2 regions of the Actinomadura sp. 6N118 genome follow, and region 1 is predicted to be linked to the other one. Evidence: riboswitches for the same ligand, from Rfam matches in the RefSeq annotation. Region 1 holds a riboswitch; the other holds the start of a gene.
What was found. A riboswitch is a leader RNA that binds a small molecule or an ion and turns the genes downstream of it on or off. The one in region 1 is predicted to bind S-adenosylmethionine.
Positions count from the first base shown of each region.

Region 1 (3,407 bases):
TACCCGAAGGGTCTCAGTTGGTGCCCAGCCACATCAAAGTGACCCAGGTGAAACTCAACGTGACATCGGCGAGTGGCCCCGCCACCGCAGGTAGCGGCCCCGGTTTGGGAGCGGCGAGTCGCCCCGCCGCGGCGGGGCGACTCGCCACACCGCCGCGGCCCAAAACCGGCTTCCTCAGCAATGAGCCATCGCGCTGGCATTGCGTGTTGCGGTGGCCTCGGCATCTCGGGAGGTTTTGCGGGTAGGCGGTGCGAATGAGCAGGGCCGAGACGAAGAAGACGGTGCTCGTCGCTGGGGCGGCAAACCTCATCCTCGCTGTCACCAAGCTGGTGGCGGGGGCGCTCGCCGGTTCGGCCGCGATGTTGGCGGAGGGGGCGCACTCGATCGGCGACACGCTCAATCAGGCGTTCCTGCTGACGTCGTTGCGGCGCAGCGCGCGGCCGCCGGACCGGCGGCATCCGTTCGGGTACGGGAATGAACGCTATTTCTGGTCGCTGCTCGCCGCGTTCGGCATCTTCGTGGCGGGGGCGGGCTATTCGATCTTCGAGGGCATTCTGACGATCATCGGCCGTGGGCACGGTGGCGAGCAGGTCTGGCTGGCGTTCGCGGTGCTGGGGCTGGCGGCCGTTCTGGAGGGCGGCTCCTGGATCCGCGCGTACACGCAGGCACGCCGGGAGGTCCGCGACAGCGACCGTGACCTTGACCTCGTGGAGCACGTGCGGCGGACGCCCGACATCACGTTCAAGGCGGCGCTCTTCGAGGACACGGCGGCGATGATCGGTCTCGCGCTCGCCGCCGCCGGGCTGACGCTCCGGGAGGTCACCGGCTCGTCGTTCTGGGACGGGCTCGCGTCGATCTTGATCGGCCTGCTGCTGGTCGTGGTCGCGTTCACGCTCGGCCGGGACAGCCGGTCGCTGCTCATCGGCCAGGCCGCGGATCCGGCCGACCAGCGCGCGATCCGCGACGAGATCATTTCGGCCCCGGGTGTGAACGGCATCGACGAGCTGCTGACCATGCACTTCGGTCCAGATGATCTCCTGGTGGCGGCCAAGGTCCACTTCTCGGACGACATCAGCGCCGACGAGGCCGAGGACATCGCCGGTGAGATCGACCAGCGTCTCCACGAGCGGCTGCCGATCGTTCGCCACGTCTTCCTCGACCCCACCCAGGAGGACACAAAGCCGCAGGGCTCCGAACAAGCCGCAGGGCGCTGAGCAAGCCGCAGGGCGCTGAGGAAGCCGCAGGGTGCTGAGGAAGGCCTGCCGGGTTGAGTGATCTTGACGGTGCCCGGGTAATGTCTCATCTCGTGAGATCCGGCTGTCTGGCATCCGGTCAGATCAGGTAAAGTCACGCACACAGCTTGAAAACACAACTGAATAACGCTCATCCAGAGGGGTGGAGGGACCGGCCCTGCGAAGCCCCGGCAACCACCTGGCTTGTGTGCGCTCGCGATCCTGCGAGGCCGGCCAGGAAATGGTGCCAACTCCGGCCTGTGACCAAGGCGGCACAGGGAAGATGGGGAGAAAGGCCTCGCTTTCATGGCACTTACGCCTGCCACCAACCTCGGACCCGCTACCGCTCTCGTGTGCCGCGAATGCGGCAACACCAGAGATCTCGGCCCGCACTACGCGTGCGAGGAGTGTTTCGGTCCACTCGAGATCAAGTACGACTTCGACGATGTGACCCGCGCCTCGATCGAGGCGGGCCCCCAGAACATCTGGCGCTACCGCGGGCTGCTGCCTGTTCCGGAGAACGTCGCGGAGACCCCCAACACCGAGCCCGGCCTGACGCGCCTGGTGCGCGCCGACCACCTGGCGGAGTCGCTCGGATTGCAGCGGCTGTGGGTGAAGGACGACAGCGGCAACCCGACCCACTCGTTCAAAGACCGCGTCGTCGCGGTGGCGCTGGCCGCCGCCCGCGAGCTGGGCTTCAAGGTGCTGGCCTGCCCGTCCACCGGCAACCTCGCGAACGCGGTGGCGGCGGCAGCGGCGCGCGCGGGCATCCGCAGTGCGGTCTTCGTGCCGTCCAACCTGGAGTCGCAGAAGATCATCACGACCGCGGTCTACGGCGGGACGTTCGTGACGGTCGACGGCAACTACGACGACGTCAACCGCCTCGCCTCGGAGATCGCGGGCGAGCAGGAAGACTGGGCGTTCGTCAACGTCAACGTGCGGCCGTACTACGCCGAGGGCTCCAAGACCCTGGGCTACGAGATCGCCGAGCAGCTCGGCTGGCGGCTGCCCGACCAGATCGTCATCCCGATCGCGTCCGGCTCGCAGCTCACCAAGATCGACAAGGCGTTCCAGGAGTTCATCAAGCTCGGCCTGGTCGAGGACAAGCCCTACAAGGTGTTCGGCGCGCAGGCCGCCGGCTGTGACCCGGTGTCCGCCGCGTTCAAGGCCGGGCATGACGTCGTACGCCCGGTCAAGCCGGACACCATCGCGAAGTCCCTCGCGATCGGCAACCCCGCCGACGGCCCGTACGTGCTCGACATCGTCCGGCGCACCGGCGGCGCGATCGAGGACGTCACCGACGAGCAGGTCGTCGAGGGCATCCGGCTGCTGGCCCGCACCGAGGGAATCTTCGGCGAGACCGCGGGCGGCGTCACGGTCGGCACCCTCAAGAAGCTGACCGAGAGCGGCGCGCTCGACGCGTCCGCCGAGACCGTGATCATCAACTCCGGCGACGGCCTCAAGACCCTGGACGCGATCGCGCCGGTGGTCGCGCCGACCGCCAACATCGCCCCGTCCCTCGAGGCCTTCCGCGCCGCGGGCATCGCCTGAGGCGAGCGATGACGCCACGGTGGGGCGGGCCTCTGCTCATTCCATCGCGTCCCGGCGCCGCCGCCTTGGGGGCGGCGCCGGGTCCGCAAGCCACCTGAAATACCGATCGAACTGTTGAGGAGTTCCTGAAGATGAGCACGGTCTCTGTGCGGATCCCGACGATCCTGCGGACCTACACCGGCGGTGAGGCGGAGGTGAAGGCCGAGGGCGAGAACCTGCGCGCCGTGGTCGCCGACCTGGACGCCGGCTACGCCGGAATCGCCGCCCGTATCCTCGACGACAACGGTAAGATCCGCCGCTTCGTCAACGTGTACGTGGGCGACGAGGACGTGCGCTTCGCCGACGGCCTGGACACCCCGACCCCCGAGGGCTCCCAGATCTCCATCATCCCCGCCGTGGCCGGCGGCTGACGCTCTTCCTAGAACGTGCTAGGCCGGTACTGGCACCGTGCGGGAGTGCTTTTGTCCTGATAGATCGGGTAAGACGCCCGCATGGGGATAGCGGAGGACATCGCGGGTGCCGTGCTGGCTCACCCCAGCGTTAGCGAGGTGGAGCTGATCGGGTCCCGGGCGCGCGGCCACGCGACCGAGTTGTCGGACTGGGACTTTCATGTCGCTGCCGAGG
Region 1 covers NZ_JBIRAZ010000040.1:12,599-16,005, reverse strand. The annotation lists gene ACH34W_RS52265 (trehalose-6-phosphate synthase) at 1-1, opposite strand, end outside; gene ACH34W_RS52260 (cation diffusion facilitator family transporter) at 255-1,214, shown strand; SAM riboswitch class I at 1,381-1,522, shown strand; gene thrC (threonine synthase) at 1,539-2,783, shown strand; gene ACH34W_RS52250 (MoaD/ThiS family protein) at 2,915-3,193, shown strand; gene ACH34W_RS52245 (hypothetical protein) at 3,275-3,407, shown strand, end outside.

Region 2 (3,407 bases), on a different contig from region 1:
TGCGGAACGACAGCAACGCCCAGTACGGCACGATCAACCTCGTCACCATGACGCAGAACTCGGTCAACACGGCGTACGTCAACCTCGGCCAGGACATCGGCACCGAGAGGATCGCCGAGATGGCCGAGAAGATGGGAATCCCGGCGGGCGATATGACCAAGGAGCAGCGGGACGCCCCCTCGTTCCCCCTCGGGATCGTCTCCCTGCACCCGGTCCAGCAGGCGGGGGTCTACGCGACGTTCGCCTCCGAGGGCGTCTACCGGAAGCCGTACACGGTGAAGTCGGTCAGTGACGAGAGCGGCGACGAGAAGGACTTCACCGAGAAGGGCAAGCGGGCGTTCAGCCAGCAGGTCGCCAAGGACGCCACGTACGCGATGAGCAAGGTCGTGCAGAGCGGCACTGGCACGGGCGCCCAACTGTCGGACGGGCGCGACGTGGCGGGTAAGACCGGCACGACGGACGGTGGCCGGGCGATCTGGTTCAACGGGTTCATCCCGCAGATGGCGACGTCGGTGGCGATGTTCCGGAGCGACAACAAGCCGCTGTCGATTCCCGGATATGGCGCGTACGGGGGCCAGTTGCCCGCGCAGATGTGGAACTCGTACATGTCCAAGGCGGTGACCATCAAGAACTTCGAGATCAAGGAGTTCGGTGACCCGTCGTCCTATCCCGGAAGCTACAACGGCACGCCGAGCGGCCGTTCGACCGATACGCCTTCCACCTCGCCGTCGGACAGGCCGTCGCGGCCTCCGCTGACGCCGAACCCGGGCGACGGTTCGAGGCCGCCGAAGCCACCGTCCGGCCGGCCGAGCCCTCCGATCCCGGAGCCGAGCGACCCGGATCCCGGAGATCCCGAGCCGGGTGATCCGGGTGACGGCGGCGGTAATCCACAGCGCCCGAACGCAAGTAGATAACAAGAGCCGATTTGGCTGGGAAAGCCACCAGAACGCCAAGGAAAAGGGAGCCGGACCACGATCCGGCTCCCTTTTTCACGTCACGTCAGGGCTGGACGGGGAACGTCAGGAACAGGCATTGCCGATTCGTTCCGGCGTCCCGGACATAGCGGCGTTAAGTTGCGAGGCGTCGCCCGTTCCGACACTCGCGGCGGCCGTACGGAGCCGGGCCGCTTCGTCGGTGAGCGCCTTCTTCAGCTCTTTCTTCTCGGCCTTTTTACCCAGGCCGTCGATCTTGCCCGCGAGCTGGTCGGTGGCCTGCCTCCACTGGGCCGGATCTGCCGCAGATGCGCCTTTCACCTGGGTGATGTACTGCTGGTAGGCCTGCTTGGTCTCGGTGCAGACCTGACTCGTGTTGTCGCCCCCGCCAACCAGTCCGCACGCCCCCAGGCTCATGACCAGAGCCCCGCCGATCACCAGCCGGGCCGCATGGGTACCCCACGCCCCCCTTGCCGTCTGAGCACCCCATGCCGTCTGGACAGCCCATGCCCCCGTTGCCGCCCAGGCACCCCATGCCCGCGTTGCCGCCTGTGCCCCGTTCCGCATTACACCCTCCACGTGATCCCCGTCGGCCAACTTGATCCCCGCCGGTATCTGCATATACTTCCGCACTAGGTCATGAGTGCCAGCGTCAAGCCCCGGCTTGCTGGCCGGCAACCCTTCGTCCGCGATGGGGTGCCCCGGGTGAGGACCTGGCCGGACGCAGCACCGCGTTCGGCAAGCGCGGACCCCGGTAGCCACCTTGAGGGGTCCCTGGATCCTGAAAGGCCGCACCCATGCACGCCGCCACCCTCACCCACTCCCCCCATGCCACCGTTCCGTCGGCGCGTTCCGCCACGTTCGCCCCGCTCCAGGTCATCGGCACGGGCGCGCTGGTCCCGCTGAACGACGGCGGCACCGTCGGCTACGCCAACCTCGATTACGCCGCGAGCGCCCCGTGTCTGGAGGCGGTGCACGAGGCCGTCACCCGCGCACTGCCTTACTACAGCAGCGTCCACCGCGGTGCCGGGTACGCGTCGCAGGTCACGACCGAGGCGTACGAGAAGGCGCGCGAGACGGTGCGTTCGTTCCTCGGCGCCTGGGAACGCGACGCCGTCGTCTTCACCCGCAACACCACCGACGCGATGAACCTGCTCGCCCACGCCGTCCCGTCGGGCACCACCGTCGTCGTCTTCGAGACAGAGCACCACGCCACCCTGCTGCCGTGGAAGCGCGCCGTGCGGCTTCCAGCGCCCGCCAGCCCGATCGAGGCGATCTCCGCCGCCGACCGGGCGCTGGCCGAGGCCCCGGGCGGGCCGAGGCTGCTGGTCGTCACGGCGGCCTCCAACGTGACCGGCGAGCTGTGGCCGATCGCCGAACTGGCGAACGTGGCGCGGCGGCACGGCGCCCGGATCGCCGTCGACGCCGCCCAGCTCGTCCCCCACCGGCCGCTCGACATGAAGTCCCTTGGTCTCGACTACGTGGCGTTCTCCGGGCACAAGTTGTACGCGCCGTTCGGCGCCGGGGTGCTCGCGGGCCGGGCCGACTGGCTGCGCGCCGCCGAGCCGTACCTCAAGGGCGGCGGCGCGAGTGCCTCGGTCCAGAACGGCGGCGGGACCACGCAGTGGTCGACCAGCCCTGAGCAGCGCCACGAGGCGGGCACCCCCAACGTGCTCGGCGTCATCGCGCTCGCCGCCGCCTGCGAGGCGCTCACGGGCACCGGCTGGGACGTTCTGAAGGCGGACGAGGAGCGGCTCCTGGCCCGTCTCCGGAACGGACTCGCCGCGATCCCCGGTGTGCGCGAACTCACTCTGTGGGGTGACCGTAGCGACAGGGTTGGAATCGTGTCTTTCGTCGTGGACGGCTGGAGCGCGCGCGACGTGGCGCTTACGCTGTCCGGGGATTACGGCATCGGCGTGCGGGACGGGAAGTTCTGCGCTCATCCGTTCGTCCACCACCTCCTGGGCGCCTCTGAGGCGCCGCTGGAGGCCGGAGGCGCTTCGGGTGCGGGCGGATGCGGGAGCGGACAAACCTCAGCGGTACGCGCGAGTTTCGGCATCGGCACGACCGAGGAGCACGTCGACCGGCTGCTGCACGCCCTCGCGCGGATCGCCCGGGAACCGCGCGGCTGACGGCCGACACGCGCGTCGAGGCCTCCCGCCGAAGACCCGGCCACCGGACGGCTTGGCCACAGCCGGGCGGCCCGATGCCGACCGGGGACCCGCCGATAGGACGCTTTGGTCCTGTTCGCCCATGTAGCGTAGTCAGGTCCGTGACTTACCCGCCGGGGTCCGTGCAGGGGACTCGCAGGCGGGCGAGACAGGGGCGGGCGGGATAAGAACAGCGCGGCAGGAAGCGGCAGGAACAGGGGGTGGCGACCGTGGCCGACGTGTGGCGACCCACGTCTGAGCTCGAGCGCCGGTTGCACGAGGCGGTGCGCGCCGGAAACCAGGAGACGTACTTCCAGTTGCTCGC
Region 2 covers NZ_JBIRAZ010000034.1:29,053-32,459, forward strand. The annotation lists gene ACH34W_RS50140 (transglycosylase domain-containing protein) at 1-914, shown strand, start outside; gene ACH34W_RS50145 (hypothetical protein) at 1,020-1,349, opposite strand; SAM riboswitch class IV at 1,568-1,683, shown strand; gene ACH34W_RS50150 (aminotransferase class V-fold PLP-dependent enzyme) at 1,730-3,064, shown strand; partial or broken gene ACH34W_RS50155 (SseB family protein) at 3,322-3,407, shown strand, end outside.
Region 2: linked by a shared signal. The riboswitch ahead of ACH34W_RS50150 (aminotransferase class V-fold PLP-dependent enzyme) and the one ahead of thrC (threonine synthase) in region 1 are both predicted to bind S-adenosylmethionine.